DNA from 2 places in the Rarobacter incanus genome. Region 1 is predicted to be linked to the other one. Evidence: predicted binding sites of a transcription regulator. Region 1 holds the regulator's gene; the other holds the start of a gene.
The links. Region 1 encodes LexA, which represses DNA repair genes until DNA is damaged. Its sites were predicted from a motif close to TCGAACANNTGTTCGA; they were not measured.
Positions count from the first base shown of each region.

Region 2: uvrA (excinuclease ABC subunit UvrA) is a predicted target of LexA. The motif match lies at 5,156-5,171, and genes of this name have one in related genera.

Region 1 covers NZ_VFNV01000001.1:119,098-126,647, forward strand. Annotated here, with positions in the region: gene hflX (GTPase HflX) at 178-1,644, shown strand; gene FB389_RS00495 (ATP-dependent DNA helicase) at 1,647-3,692, shown strand; gene FB389_RS00500 (L-lactate dehydrogenase) at 3,737-4,741, shown strand; gene lexA (transcriptional repressor LexA) at 4,800-5,462, opposite strand; gene FB389_RS00510 (LysM peptidoglycan-binding domain-containing protein) at 5,811-6,224, shown strand; gene nrdR (transcriptional regulator NrdR) at 6,916-7,377, shown strand; gene serA (phosphoglycerate dehydrogenase) at 7,541-7,550, opposite strand, start outside.
Region 2 covers NZ_VFNV01000001.1:434,973-442,522, forward strand. Annotated here, with positions in the region: gene uvrC (excinuclease ABC subunit UvrC) at 1-117, opposite strand, end outside; gene FB389_RS01770 (GIY-YIG nuclease family protein) at 563-859, opposite strand; gene uvrA (excinuclease ABC subunit UvrA) at 2,287-5,124, opposite strand; gene wecB (non-hydrolyzing UDP-N-acetylglucosamine 2-epimerase) at 5,474-6,814, shown strand; gene FB389_RS01785 (glycosyltransferase family 2 protein) at 6,801-7,550, shown strand, end outside.

The sequences.
Region 1 (7,550 bases):
AATAGTTGGTGCCCGTTCGCGCAGGCGTGGGATCATTGGGGGATATCGACAACCAATTGCAAGGATCCCATGGTCAATCAGCGCGAACAAGGCAACCCCATCGAAACCGACAACGCGGCGGTCGGCGACGGCTCCGCACACGGCACACCGGGAAGCCACGAAGCGGAAAAGGACCGCATGGCGCGCGACGTCGTGGCGCGCGTGCTTGCCCGGGCGGGGACGGCAGTCGATGACGGCGCGACCCAGCACACCGCCAACGACGGGGAGCAGTGGGAGCTTGCGGAGCGGTCGGCGCTGCGGCGCGTCGAGGGGCTATCCACCGAGCTGAGGGATGTCACCGAGGTCGAATACCGCAAGTTGCGCCTGGAACGAGTCGTTCTCGTCGGTATATATCCCGGCAGGCGAGCGCAGGAGGCGGAAGTGTCCCTGCGGGAACTTGCCGCGTTGGCGCAAACCGCCGGGTCAACGGTCCTTGACGGCGTCTTGCAGCGGCGCGATACGCCTGATCCCGGCTCCTACCTGGGATCGGGTAAGGCCGCGGAGTTGGCCGCCCTGGTTGAGGAAGCGGGCGCCGATACCGTCATCGTCGACACGGAGCTGGCGCCGTCGCAGCGCCGCGGCCTTGAGGACATAGTCAAGGTCAAGGTGATCGACCGTACCGCGCTGATACTCGACATATTTGCGCAGCACGCAAAGTCGCGCGAGGGAAAGGCGCAGGTCGAACTCGCGCAACTCGAATACCTGCTGCCGCGCTTGCGCGGCTGGGGTGAATCGATGTCGCGGCAAGCGGGTGGACAGGTAGGCGCGGGCGCTGCGGGAATGGGCTCGCGCGGGCCTGGTGAGACCAAGATCGAGTTGGATCGTCGCCGCATCCGCACCCAGATGGCCAAACTGCGGCGCAGCATCGATAGGATGGCACCAGCCCGCGAGGCGAAGCGGCGATCGCGCCGCACCGCGCGCATCCCCTCGGTCGCAATCGTCGGATACACGAATGCGGGTAAATCTTCCATCCTGAACGCCATAACAGGCGCCGGTGTACTCGTCGAAAACGCCCTCTTTGCGACCCTAGACCCCACCGTGCGTCGCGCCCGGACCAGCGAGGGGCGGGAATTTACCATTGCAGACACCGTCGGATTCGTGCGGAACCTGCCAACCCAATTGGTCGAGGCGTTCCGCTCCACCCTGGAAGAGGCGGCGGAGGCGGACGTCATAGTGCACGTCGTGGACGGTGCCCATCCCGATCCGATCGGTCAGATCGCGGCGGTGCGCGCAGTGTTGGCCGACATCGATGGGTTGCCCGACATCCCGGAACTGTTGGTAATCAACAAGGCGGATGCGGCCGACGCGGACGCGCTGGCCATGATTGCGGGCAAGGAACCGGCCTCTATCGCGGTGTCGGCCCACACCGGCCAGGGAATCGGCACGCTCATGGATGCAATCGCTGCGGCCCTGCCACAGCCGCACGTGCGCATCGACGTCGTCGTTCCATACGATCGCGGGGACCTCGTCTCTCATGCCTATCGCGCCGGAACCATCGAAACCATCGAGCATGTGGAGGCCGGTACGCGACTCGTTGGCAGCGTCGACGATCAACTTGCCGCACTGCTGCTTGCCAGCGCCGCCGACGCGGCAACTAAGATCTGAGCGTGCCCCCTCTTACCCCGCCCGCCGCCGAACCCGTGCCCGAACCCGATCAGCGGATCCTGGCGGCAGTGGTGGGTGCGCTGGGCGGATCACCTCGCCCCGGGCAACAACGGATGGTTCGAGAAGTTGGGGCGGTTATGGACGCCGGCGGCACGCTGCTGGTGCAGGCCGGTACCGGTACGGGAAAATCGCTCGGGTATCTGGTTCCGGCCGCGGGGCGCGCGGATGCCAACAACCGGGTGGTGATCTCGACGGCAACCATCGCCCTGCAACGTCAATTGATGAGGAAGGACGTTCCGCTGGTCAGCGCCGCCGCGCGGGCGACGAATGGGCGCGAAATCACGGCTGCCGCACTCAAGGGGTGGCAAAACTACGTGTGTCGCAACAAGGTCGACGGCGGCTACCCGGACGAGGAACCGACGCTGTTCGATCTGGCCACGCAGACCGATGCGGGCGCACCCTCCAGCGAGCTCGGTTCCCAGGTGATGAAGCTGCGGTCCTGGGCGCAGCAGACGGACACGGGCGACCGCGATGACCTGGAATTTACGGCCTCCGACCGGGCGTGGCGACAGGTCTCTGTAACCAAGAACGAGTGCTTGGGATCGCACTGTCGGTTCTTCGAAGAGTGCTTTGCCCGGCTCGCGCGCGAGCAGGCCGCCGAGGCGGATCTGATCGTCACAAACCACTCCATGCTCGGGCTCATGGCGACCGGCAACGAGGGACTTATTCCGCCGCACGGCGTTGTGGTCATCGACGAGGCCCACGAGCTGGTCGATCGCGTCACCTCGGCCGCCAGCCAACAGATTTCCGTGCGCTCGCTGATGACAGCGAGCAAACGCGCGCGGCAGGCGGGAGCGGCCTCGATCGGGTCGTTCGATTCGACCGTCGATGCATTCGCGCAGGCGATAGTTGCGGTGCCGGAGGGCAGGATAAGGGACGAGTTCCCCGCCTCCCTTGCCGCGGCCGTCGAGGCGGTGCGCGATGGCGCGCGCCAGGTGCTGAGCGATCTTCGCGGCGACGACCAAGGAAATGCTTCCACGCGCCTGGCGCGCGCGTCGCTCACCGAGGTCTTCGAGGTCGCGGAGCGGGTGGCGGCGGCCAGCGGCGCCGATGTCTTGTGGGTATCCCCAGCGGGCCCGGATTCGGTGCCCGCGCTCAACGTTGCGCCCCTGGACGTGTCGAGCGCGATAGCGGGCCGCGTCTTGCGCCCTCGCAGCGCCATTCTCACCTCGGCGACGCTGTTTCTGGGCGGAAAATTCGAGCCGTTCGCACGGGGCATTGGGCTTTGGGACCCGCAGCAGAAGGCACCGTGGCCGCGCGCGAGTTCGCGCCTCGATGATGAGGGCAGGCCTTTGGAACCCGCCGCCCTGCGGTGGCGGGGAGAACGGGTCGAAACTCCATTTTCCTATAGTCGGCAGGGAATCTTGTATGTCGCGCGGGAACTGCCGCCACCTGCCGCCGGGCCAGTCCCCGCAGGCCACATCGATGCGATCGTGGAACTGATGCTGGCGGCGGGCGGCCGTACGCTGGGACTGTTCACGTCGCGCCGGGCGGCGGTGGAGGCCGCGCAGGCCGTGCGCGCCCGCGTTCCCTGGCCGGTGCTTTCGCAAGACGAGGGGCACTTGGGGGAGCTGGTCCGCACGTTTGCGGGCGACGAGGAAACCAGCTTGTTCGGCACGCGCTCCTTATGGCAGGGCATCGATGTGCCGGGTGATTCTTGCAGGCTCGTCATCATCGACAAGATCCCGTTCGCCAGGCCGGACGATCCGATCGCTTCCGCGCGCATTGAACAGGTAACGCGGGCCGGTGGCAACGGGTTCCAGGTCGTTTCGCTGGCATCTGCCGCCCTGGCGCTTGCGCAGGGGGTGGGACGGCTAATCCGCTCGGATAGTGACCGCGGCGTGGTCGCAATTTTGGATCCGCGGGTTGCCTCCAAGTCCTACGGGAGCTTCCTAGTGCGTTCACTTCCCGACTTTTGGCGCACCGATGACCGCCGGGTCGCGGTGAGCGCGCTTGGCCGGCTACAGGCAGCGGCTCGCACGGACTAAAATTCATCCATCCGACGGTATCGACGCGCGCAAAGGACTTCGAAATGAGCCAACCCGAAATCGACAAAAACCCGGCACCAGGCGCGGATCCGCTAAGTGCGTTGCGGCGTACCAAAGTCTCCATTGTTGGCGCCGGCGCGGTCGGATCGACCATGGCGTACGCCCTCCTGATGCGCGGGGTTGCGCGCGACGTGACGCTGTTTGACATCGACAAGGCGAAGGTTGAGGCAGAGGCCCTCGACCTGGCACACGGAATTCAGTTCATGAAGCAGGCAGAAATTGTCGGCTCCGACGATGTGCAAGCGATTGCTGGCTCCGATGTCGTCCTCGTGACCGCCGGCGCCAAGCAGAAGCCAGGGCAGAGCCGCTTGGAACTGGCCGAGTCCACGACGAATCTCACGAAGAAGATTCTGCCGCAGTTGCTGGACGTTTGCCCCGATGCAACCTACGTCATGGTCACAAATCCGGTGGACGTCGTTACGTATGCGGCGGTAAAGATCTCCGGGCTTCCTGCCTCCCGGATTTTCGGTTCGGGCACCGTCCTGGACTCGTCGAGGCTTCGCTATCTTGTCAGCCAGCACACCGGGATCGCGGTCCAGAACGTGCACGCGTACATGGTTGGCGAACACGGTGACTCAGAGATTCCGCTGTGGTCATCCGCCACGATCGGGGGAGCCCCGCTGCTTGAATGGGACGGGCTGGACGCGAACGGTCCGCTCTCCGATGAGGCGCGCGCGGCGATTGCTTACGAGGTCGTGAACTCCGCATACCGGATCATTGCCGGTAAGGGCGCCACCAACTATGCCGTCGCGGCGGCGGGTTCACGCATTGTGGAAGCCTTGCTGCAGGACCAGCATGCGGTGTTGCCCGTGTCGTCGTTACTCCACGGCTATTACGGAATCGATGACGTGTGCCTGTCAGTTCCGGCCGTGGTCGGAAAAGCGGGCGTTTCGCGCCACATCGAATTGCCTCTCTCGGCGGCAGAACTGCGGGGCCTGCAGAATTCGGCCGACCGGCTGCGGTCGGTGGTGCGAACTCTCGGATTCTAGTCAAATCGGAGTCGAGGGGGCCGGGAAACGGCGTTGTTTCCGGGCCCCCGCCGCGAATTCAGATGCTTCGAAGGACTGCGACGACGATACCGATGATCGTCGCCTGATCGCCGTTGATGGGTAGGTACTGCTCGTTGTGCGGGATGAGCCACACGTGGCCGTCGGCGCGACGCAGCGTCTTGACGGTCGCTTCGTCATCGAGCAGGGCAGCCACGATTTGCCCGCTTTCAGCAACAGGCTGGCTCCGCACGACGACCCAGTCCCCGTCGCAGATGGCAGCGTCGACCATAGAATCCCCGGCCACTTTGAGCATAAAGACTTCGCCATCGCCCACCAGCTGCTTGGGCAAGGGGAACACGTCCTCGACCTGCTGATCGGCAAGAATTGGCGAGCCCGCCGCGATGCGTCCCACCAGCGGAACCGGCGTAACCTGGCTCGCGATCGATGCGGTATCGACACCAGCGGTATTCGAAGGTGCCTCCTGCGGTGCCGCGGCGGCAGGTCGCGGTGCATCCTTGCCCGTCGTCACCGAGAGCGCCGCGGCCGTCAGCTCCATCGCGCGGGGACGATGCTTGTCGCGTCGCAGATACCCCTTGTCTTCCAGCGCTAGCAATTGGTACTTCACGCTCGAGGGCGAGACCATGCCGACTGCAAGCCCGATCTCGCGCATCGAAGGCGCGTAACCGCGAGCGTCGAGGGACTCGCGAATGACCTGCAGTATCTCGCGCTGGCGTTCGGATACATCGCTATGGGTTTGACCCGCACTGAGAACGCTTCCTTGCCCGCGCTTCTTGGCGGTGCGGGACCAGGACACGTCTGGTGGTCTGTGCCTCGGATTGACGCCTTTGCCGGATCCCTTCGACTCGTTAAGGGCCACGATCGAATCCCTCCCTCGTTCCAATGTCACACGGTCGTGTTGCACTACTTGTGCGATTGATCGTACAAGTCTACGACACTCAGATTGTCGATGCCACGGTTGTATGAAACATCGCACAAGGGTTGCAATGCGCGCGCACCAAGCGTACGGTTGTAGGCATACAGATGTTCTAATGGGAATTGGGAGGCTTTCATGGCTGTCACGGGCGATGGATTTGGCGGAATCGCCGGCGGGTTTGGCGGACGGGCGGCCGCGGGTGTGGGCGGGACCGATGGTTTTGGCAAGTGGGTGGCCGCGGGCGTCGGCGGGGCCGGTGGTGGATCCGTCCGCTTGCGTCGCCGTGCGTTGGGTGTAGTGGTAGCGCTGATCACCGTGCTCAGCTTCCTCATCGGCTGGTCGGGCGCCTTTGCCGGAGATGCGCAATCTCCAGTTCCTGTGCGCGTGCACACCGTGATGTCCGGGGAGACTCTGTGGCAAATTGCGGCAGGCGTAGCCGAGCCCGGTGAAGACGTGCGCGACGTATTGGTTACTATCGGCGACCTGAACGATCTCGATGGATCTCACATCGAGCCGGGGATGCTCATCCTCTTGCCGCGCGCGGTGTGAGCTAGGTTGCCCATTGCGTCGTCGTGCCGAATCCTGGTGGCCGCCCCGTGGCCCGGGTGAGGCACTGGGAGGGATTAGCCGCCCGCTTTTCGGTGGTGACCGCACATGAAGCCGTCGGTGGACCTTCTTCGCGGTGTGTCAATTCGGTGCCGTTCGCGGCCGCGGGAAATGTTGGCGCTAGCCGGGTTGGTCCTCGTCCAGTATCTGGACGGACGCTTGCGCAAAAGGTTAGGCTAACCTAAATTGGTTGTGGTGCTGGACGACTGGGGGTTCGAAGGTGCTGATGTCAGGCGGTTCGCGGCTTGGAGGCTGCGCCGCGCGTTGCGGGGTCGCTGTGGTATCGAGATCGCGCAGCGGGGACGGGGCGTCCCGGTGGGGAGTGTCCACATGGACACTCCCCACCGGCGGTTCCGTCGCTTCCCGGTGCGCGAGCGGTGTCCGGGCACCTTCGCTCGCGCCCTTGACGAGACCAAGACTCGCGCTTCCCGGTGCGTGGGCGGTGTCCGGGCACCTTTGTTAGTGCCCCGGGAGCGGGGTCCGCGCTAATGCTTGGCGTCCGAGCGTGCGAGCTGGGCCTGCTTCGCGGCCTTGGTGCCAAGGACGCAACTTCCCGCTAACGGGCAGGGACCGAGTAGCATTCACCTCAGGGCATCCAGTCGCGATGCCTGCGTTAGCGAATTGAGGAGAGCCGTTGCACTGCCCGTTTTGTAGGAATCCCGACTCACGAGTCGTCGATTCGCGGACCTCGGATGATGGCTTATCAATTCGTCGCAGGCGTCAATGTCCGGCGTGCGGGCAACGGTTCTCAACGCTCGAGACGGCGAGCCTGGTGGTGGTCAAGCGATCCGGTGTGACCGAGCCCTTCCGCCGAGAAAAGATTGTCGGCGGGGTCCGCAAGGCTTGTCAGGGCAGACCGGTCAGTGACGACGATCTCGCGCTCCTGGCGCAGCGGGTAGAAGAGACCCTGCGAGCGTCGGGAAGCGCGGAGCTTGATTCCCACGACGTGGGTCTGGCAATTCTGGGCCCGCTCAAGGAACTGGACGAGGTTGCCTACATGCGGTTCGCCAGCGTTTATCAGGGTTTCGAATCGCTCGACGATTTCGAATCGGCCATCAATGTTTTGCGCACCGAACACGGTGACACCGCGCCCTAGGTGCATTTGGCTTCCGTGGGTGCAATTGCCTTGCAGCGGGATCGAGGCCCACACCGCCGCCAATAATGATGAGCGCAGAGTGGGCGCCAAAGTGGCCGTGCCGCGAATACCCCAGGGGCATTCGCGGCACGGCCACCTTAGATCCAGTCACCGGTGTCTTGCCTTAGCGGGTC
Region 2 (7,550 bases), 320 kb from region 1:
CAGGTTCTTCGCTTTGCCGACGTAGATGACGCGGCCGTCGGGGTCACGGAAGCGGTAGACACCGGGGGACGCGGGGATCTCGCCGGGCGCGGGACGGTAGGTAGCGGGATCGGTCACTTATCTATTATCGCCGGTCTTCCGTTGATCGAGTAGCGCCAACACCCGTTGATCGAGTAGCGCCAACACCCGTTGATCGAGTAGCGCCGAAGGCGCGTATCGAGATCAACCCTCTCCCCGGTCACATAGCGCCGACTCCCGTTGATCGAGTAGCGCCGCTCTCCCGTTGATCGAGTAGCGCCGAAGGCGCGTATCGAGATCAACCCTCTCCCCGGTCACATAGCGCCGACTCCCGTTGATCGAGTAGCGCCGAAGGCGCGTATCGAGATCAACCCTCTCCCCGGTCACCTAGCGCCGACTCCCGTTGATCGAGTAGCGCCGAAGGCGCGTATCGAGATCAACCCTCTCCCCGGTCACATAGCGCCGACTCCCGTTGATCGAGTAGCGCCGAAGGCGCGTATCGAGATCAACCCTCTCCCCGACATAGGACCAAGTGCTGCCAGTATCAGTGTGGTCGCTCGCGTGAGAAATCTTTACGCGCGAGTTGAGGCAGGTCTGAGAATCGTCCCTCAATGAGCGCGATTCGCTTTCGTCGCGACCAGTTCTGAACCTGCTTTTCGGCAGCAAAAGCTTCACCGATATTGGGATAGATCGCCACGTAGACGAGCTCGACCGGAAGGCGCCGTTTGGTGTATTCGCTGCCGCAACCCGAAGCATGCTGCGCGAGACGATTCTCAATGTTTCGCGTGCTGCCAACATAAAACGAACCATCGCGACATTTCAAAATGTACATATATGCCATCGCTCAACGATCACAAGCACTCTCACGATGTTCCATCCGAGATAGCTAATGGGGAAAACTACTCGACACCCTCAGGAGTTAGTCAGGTGATTGCTTGGAGAGGACTAGCGATATTCGCACGATTCTCCAGCGAGCGGCGCGGTCTCGATACGCCCGCCACACGGGCTACTCGACCAACGAAGTGCGCGGGAACAGCTGATCGAGTGCGCCGAAGGCGATTATCGAGATCAACGCAGCGGTGGTCTCGATACGCCCGCCACACGGGCTACTCGACCAACGAAGTGCGCGGGAACAGCTGATCGAGTGCGCCGAAGGCGATTATCGAGATCAACGCAGCGGTGGTCTCGATACGCCCGCCACACGGGCTACTCGACCAACGAAGTGCGCGGGTACAGCTGATCGAGTGCGCCGAAGGCGATTATCGAGATCAACGCAGCGGTGGTCTCGATACGCCCGCCACACGGGCTACTCGACCAACGAAGTGCGCGGGTACAGCTGATCGAGTGCGCCGAAGGCGATTATCGAGATCAACGCAGCGGTGGTCTCGATACGCCCGCCACACGGGCTACTCGACCAACGAAGTGCGCGGGTACAGCTGATCGAGTGCGCCGAAGGCGATTATCGAGATCAACGCAGGGGTGGTCTCGATACGCCCGCTACGCGGGCTACTCGACCAACGAAGACCCCAACCGCCTGGTCTCGATACGCCCGCTACGCGGGCTACTCGACCAACGAAGTGCGCGGGTACAGCTGATCGAGTGCGCCGAAGGCGATTATCGAGATCAACGCAGCGGTGGTCTCGATACGCCCGCCACACGGGCTACTCGACCAACGAAGTGCGCGGGTACAGCTGATCGAGTGCGCCGAAGGCGATTATCGAGATCAACGCAGGGGTGGTCTCGATACGCCCGCTACGCGGGCTACTCGACCAACGAAGACCCCAACCGCCCGGTCTCGATACGCCCGCCACGCGGGCTACTCGACCAACGAAGACCCCCAACCGCCCGGTCTCGATACGCCCGCCACACGGGCTACTCGACCAACGAAGACCCCCAACCGCCCGGTCTCGATACGCCCGCCACACGGGCTACTCGACCAACGAAGACCCCCAACCGCCCGGTCTCGATACGCCCGCTACGCGGGCTACTCGACCAACGAAGGAGTGGTCTCGATACGCCCGCTACGCGGGCTACTCGACCAACGAAGACCCCCAACCGCCCGGTCTCGATACGCCCGCCACACGGGCTACTCGACCAACGAAGACCCCCAACCGCCCGGTCTCGATACGCCCGCTACGCGGGCTACTCGACCAACGAAGACCCCCAACCCCCCGGTCTCGATACGCCCGCTACGCGGGCTACTCGACCAACGAAGTGCGGGCTACTCGACCAACGAAGTGCGGGCTACTCGACCAACGAAACAGCGCGCTACCCAAGCAACTCCCGCAGGAAGAACCCGGTGTGGCTCTTCGGCGACTTCGCAACGTGTTCGGGCGTTCCCTGCGCCACGACGACTCCGCCGCCGGACCCGCCCTCGGGCCCCATGTCGATCACCCAATCGGAGTTCTTGATCACGTCGAGGTTGTGCTCGATAACGATTACCGTGTTGCCCTTGTCGACAAGCGACTGCAACACGCCGAGCAGCTTGCGGATGTCTTCGAAGTGCAATCCGGTCGTCGGCTCGTCCAGCACGTAGACGGTGCGCCCGGTGGAGCGGCGCTGCAGTTCGGACGCGAGCTTGACGCGCTGCGCCTCACCACCGGATAGGGTCGGGGCCGGCTGGCCCAACCGGACGTACCCCAGGCCAACATCGACAAGGGTCTTTAGGTGACGCGATATCCGCGGCACCGCCGCGAAAAACTCCGCTGCCTCGGCTATCGGCATATCCAGGACGTCAGCAACGGTCTTGCCCTTGTAATGCACTTCCAGGGTTTCGCGGTTGTACCGGGCCCCGTGGCACACCTCGCACGGGACGTAGACGTCCGGCAGGAAGTTCATCTCGATCTTGATCGTGCCATCCCCAGAGCATGCCTCACACCGACCGCCCTTGACATTGAACGAGAACCGACCCGGCCCATACCCACGCACTTTCGCCTCGGTTGTGTCGGCGAAGAGCCGGCGCATGGGGTCCCACACGCCCGTGTATGTCGCGGGGTTCGATCTGGGCGTGCGCCCGATGGGACCCTGGTCGACGTGGACGACCTTATCGAGTTCCTCAAGTCCGGTCACGCGCTTGTGTCGTCCCGCCACGCGCTTGGCACCGTTGAGTTGGTTCGCCATGACCGTGTAGAGGATCGAATTGACCAGCGTCGATTTCCCCGAGCCGGACACGCCGGTGACGGCGGTGAGGACGCCCAGCGGGAAGGACACGTCGATGTTGCGCAGATTGTTCTCACGCGCGCCCAGCACCGTGACCTGCCGCTTCTTATCGATGGGGCGGCGGGCGGATGGCAGCGGGATGGACCGGCGCCCCGACAGGTACGCTCCGGTCACGGAGTCCTTGGATGCCAGCAGCCCGGCCAGGTCCCCCGAGTGAACGATGCGACCGCCGTGCTCCCCCGCCCCGGGGCCGACGTCCACGATCCAGTCGGCCGCCCGGATCGTGTCCTCGTCGTGCTCGACGACGATGAGCGTGTTACCGAGGTCGCGCAGGCGGGTCAGGGTGTCGATGAGCCTGCGGTTGTCGCGCTGGTGCAGGCCGATGGACGGCTCGTCCAGAACGTAGAGCACCCCGACCAGACCCGACCCGATTTGCGTGGCGAGCCGGATGCGCTGCGCCTCCCCGCCGGAAAGGGTCCCGGCGGCGCGCGACATGGTCAGGTAGTCCAGCCCCACATCGAGCAGGAACCCCAATCGCGCCTGGATTTCCTTCAGCACCTGCCCGGCGATCATTTTCTCGCGGCCGCTCAACTCCAAGTTGTCCAAGAACCCGGACGCGTCGCGAATGGACAGGTCGCAAACTTCCGCGATCGAACGCCCCGATACCTTGACGGCCAGCACCTCGGGCTTAAGCCTCGCGCCCTTACACGCGGGGCACGCGACCTCGCGCATGTACGCCTCGTACTTATCCTTCGACCATTCGGATTCGGTTTCGGCGTGCCGCCGCTCCAGGAATGGCATGACGCCTTCGAATCCGGTGGTGTATTGCCGTTCGCGGCCCCACCGGTTGCGGTATTTGACCTGCACTTCGTAATCGCGCCCGTGCAGGACGGATTTGCGGACTTCTTTGGGCAGTTTGTTCCACGGCGTGTCCATGGAGAACCCCAGATCGGCGCTGAGTGCCGCGAGGATCCTTTGAAAATACTCGGACGAGGTATGCGACCACGGAGCGATTGCCCCATCGCGAAGGGATAGGTCGGGGTCGGGAACCACAAGGTCGGGGTCCACCTCGAGCCGCATTCCCAATCCGGTGCACTCGGGGCACGCCCCGTAGGGGGCGTTGAAGGAGAAGGTGCGCGGCTCAATTTCGTCGAGCGCCAGGGGGTGATCGTTGGGGCATGACCGGTGTTCGGAGAATCGTCGCTCGCGTTGCGGGTCGTCGGCGTCCGCGTCCACCATTTCGGCGATCAAAAGCCCATCGGCGAGTTTGAGCGCCGTTTCCACCGAGTCGGTGAGCCTGCGGCGGATGCCGTCCTTGGCGACCAACCGGTCCACGACGACCTCGATGTCGTGCTTGAGCTTCTTTTCCAGCGTGGGTGGGCTGGACAGTTGCACGGTTTGACCGTCAACGCGCGCGCGGGAAAATCCCTGGGTGACCAGCTCGGAAAACAGTTCCGCGTATTCACCCTTGCGCCCGCGAATGACCGGAGCAAGGATTTGGAAACGAGTGCCCGCGGGCAGTTCCAAAAGCCGGTCGACTATTTGCTGCGGCGACTGCGCGACGATTTTTTCTCCGCACACAGGGCAGTGCGGCGTTCCGGCCCGCGCGAAGAGCAGGCGCAGGTAGTCGTATACCTCGGTGATCGTTCCGACGGTGGAACGCGGGTTGCGGTTCGTCGACTTCTGATCGATCGACACGGCGGGCGAAAGCCCCTCGATAAAATCGACATCCGGCTTGTCCATCTGTCCCAGAAACTGGCGCGCGTACGCGGACAGCGATTCGACATAGCGGCGCTGCCCTTCGGCAAAGATGGTGTCGAATGCTAGCGAAGACTTGCCGGAACCGGACAATCCGGTAAACACGATCATCTTGTTTCTTGGCAGGTCAAGATTGACGTTGCGCAGGTTATGTTCCCTTGCGCCCTGGATGACGAGGCGTTCACTCACCACCCCAGTCTAAATCACAATGCCGAAAACTTCGCACATATGTACTAGTTCGCTAGAAGCGCACCGCACTCCAGCCACCCGCACCCTGAAGAACTCGCCCCGATTCACAGTAACGCCCAAGGAGAATCACATCACCCAACACTCCCCCACACAGACCGACGCGCAAGCCGCATCACCTTGCCATCAGACCTTGAACGCATAAACGACCGTGACCGACCACCGCTCGTGTGCATTTAGTCACTTTCCCGCAAATTCCCTGTCCATACGCAGGGTTCTTTCCTATTCTTGCGGGTAGTTAGCGGACACACAGCAATAACCGATCGAACGATTAGAACGGTGAGGGATCAAAATGGCGCAGGGGTCAGATGCTCTCAAGGTCATGACGGTTGTGGGAACACGCCCGGAAGCGATAAAGATGATTCCCGTCATCCAAGCGCTCGAATCGAGCCGGCACTTCCAGCCCGTGACCATTAGCACCGGTCAGCACGAACGCATGGTGGCCGATCTGTTCGCCAGCACGGGCATCAAGACGGACATCGACCTGCGGGTCACCCAACACGGCCCCGTCACGCTCAACCAGCTGTTTTCCCACGTCACGGGCGCATTCGACCGAATCTGGCAACCGGGCCCGGTCGCCGAACCCTTCCGCGCGGACGGCGGACGCAGCCCCTTTGGCGCAATCGCCTGCATGGTGCACGGCGACACGACCTCCGCCGCGGCCGCGGCGATCGGCGCGTTCCACCTCGGAATCCCCGTCATCCACGTCGAGGCCGGCCTGCGCACCTCGAACGTGCTTTCCCCCTTCCCCGAAGAGGGCAACCGCCAACTCATATCCCGCATAGCGGCGCTGCACCTGGCCCCGACCAGCCACAACAAGATGAACCTCATCGCCGAGGGCATTGACGCGAACCGTATCGTGGTCACCGGCAACACGTCGATTGACATGCTGTCGTGGGCCGTCGGCCAGGGCGGGAGCCTGGGCCCCGACCTGGAGGATTTGGACCACGATCACTCGCGCCGCATCGTCCTGGTTACCGCCCACCGCCGCGAGAATTGGGGCGCGGGCATCGAACGGATATCCGGCGCGGTCGCGCAGTTGGCCAGCGCCTACCCGAACACGGTCTTTGTCGTTCCGATGCACCCGAACCCGGCGGTGCGCACGACCATCCGCAGCCACCTCAGCGGCTACGCGAACGTTCGCCTGATCGAACCGCGCAGCTACGACCAGTTCGCTCGCCTCATGGCGCGTTCCTACCTAGCGATCACGGATTCGGGCGGCGTCCAGGAAGAGGCCCCCGCCCTGCACACCCCCGTGCTGGTCGTCAGGGACACTACCGAACGCACCGAGGGCGTGGATGCGGGGACGTTGGAACTCGTCGGCACTGACCCCAAGCGCATCGTCAACGCCGCATCGCGCCTGCTCGATAGCCCCACCGTGCACGCGGAGCGCGGCAAGTACCTAAAAACCCCTACGGCGACGGCCACGCGGCACAGCGCATCCTTCAAACCCTGGAGAACGTGTTTTGCGACGGCCCGCGCCCGCACCAATTCGATGACGAGCAGGTCCGCGCCGCCGTCCTGCGCCGCATCGGGGCGACCCCGGCCCAGTTCGCCCGTCCGGTCGCGTCCGAGACTTTGCCCTTCGAGCCTGACCGTCAGGTGGCTAGTCTTTCCCAATGAACGGCTTTGATCCGTACGCAGGCACGCCGCTGTGGCTGCAACCGCTCTATTGGGTTGCGCTGATCATGATCGTGGCGAGCTTGGCGACGCTTTTTGGGCTTGTGTGGGGCGCCAGCCGCGCGCAAGAAGACGATGAGGACGAGCGCCCCGACCCCCTTTCGCCCGCAAGCCGCGAGATTGCGGTGCGCGATGTGCAGGTCGATGAACGCGAACGCGACTACCTGTGGGTCTTTGTGGTGCCCGCCCTCAACGAGGAACGCACGATCGCGGATTCGGTTGCGCGGCTTGCGGCCGTGGCCGCCGCCCACCGGATCATCTTGGTGATCAACGACGGCTCCGACGACGACACCGGACGGATCCTGGACGGGTTGGACGTGCCGGGACTGATCGTTCTGACGCGGACCGCCCCGAACGCGCGCAAGGGCAAGGCCCAGGCGCTCAACGACGCCTGGCACTACCTGCACACGCGGGTCCTGGATTCACCCGACTACCGCGGCTGGGACCCGGACCACGTCATCGTCACGATCGTGGACGCGGACGGGCGGCTGGCGCCCAACGCGACCGACGTGGTCAAGCACTTCGTCGACGAACGCGTCGGCGGGGTGCAGTCGCTGGTGCGCATCTACAACCGCTCAAGCTTCTTGACGTGGGCCCAGAACCTCGAATTCTTGGTGTTCGGAAAGGTGTTTCAGCGCGGGCGCTCGCGGTGGGGCACTGCGAACATGGGCGGCAACGGGCAGTTCAAC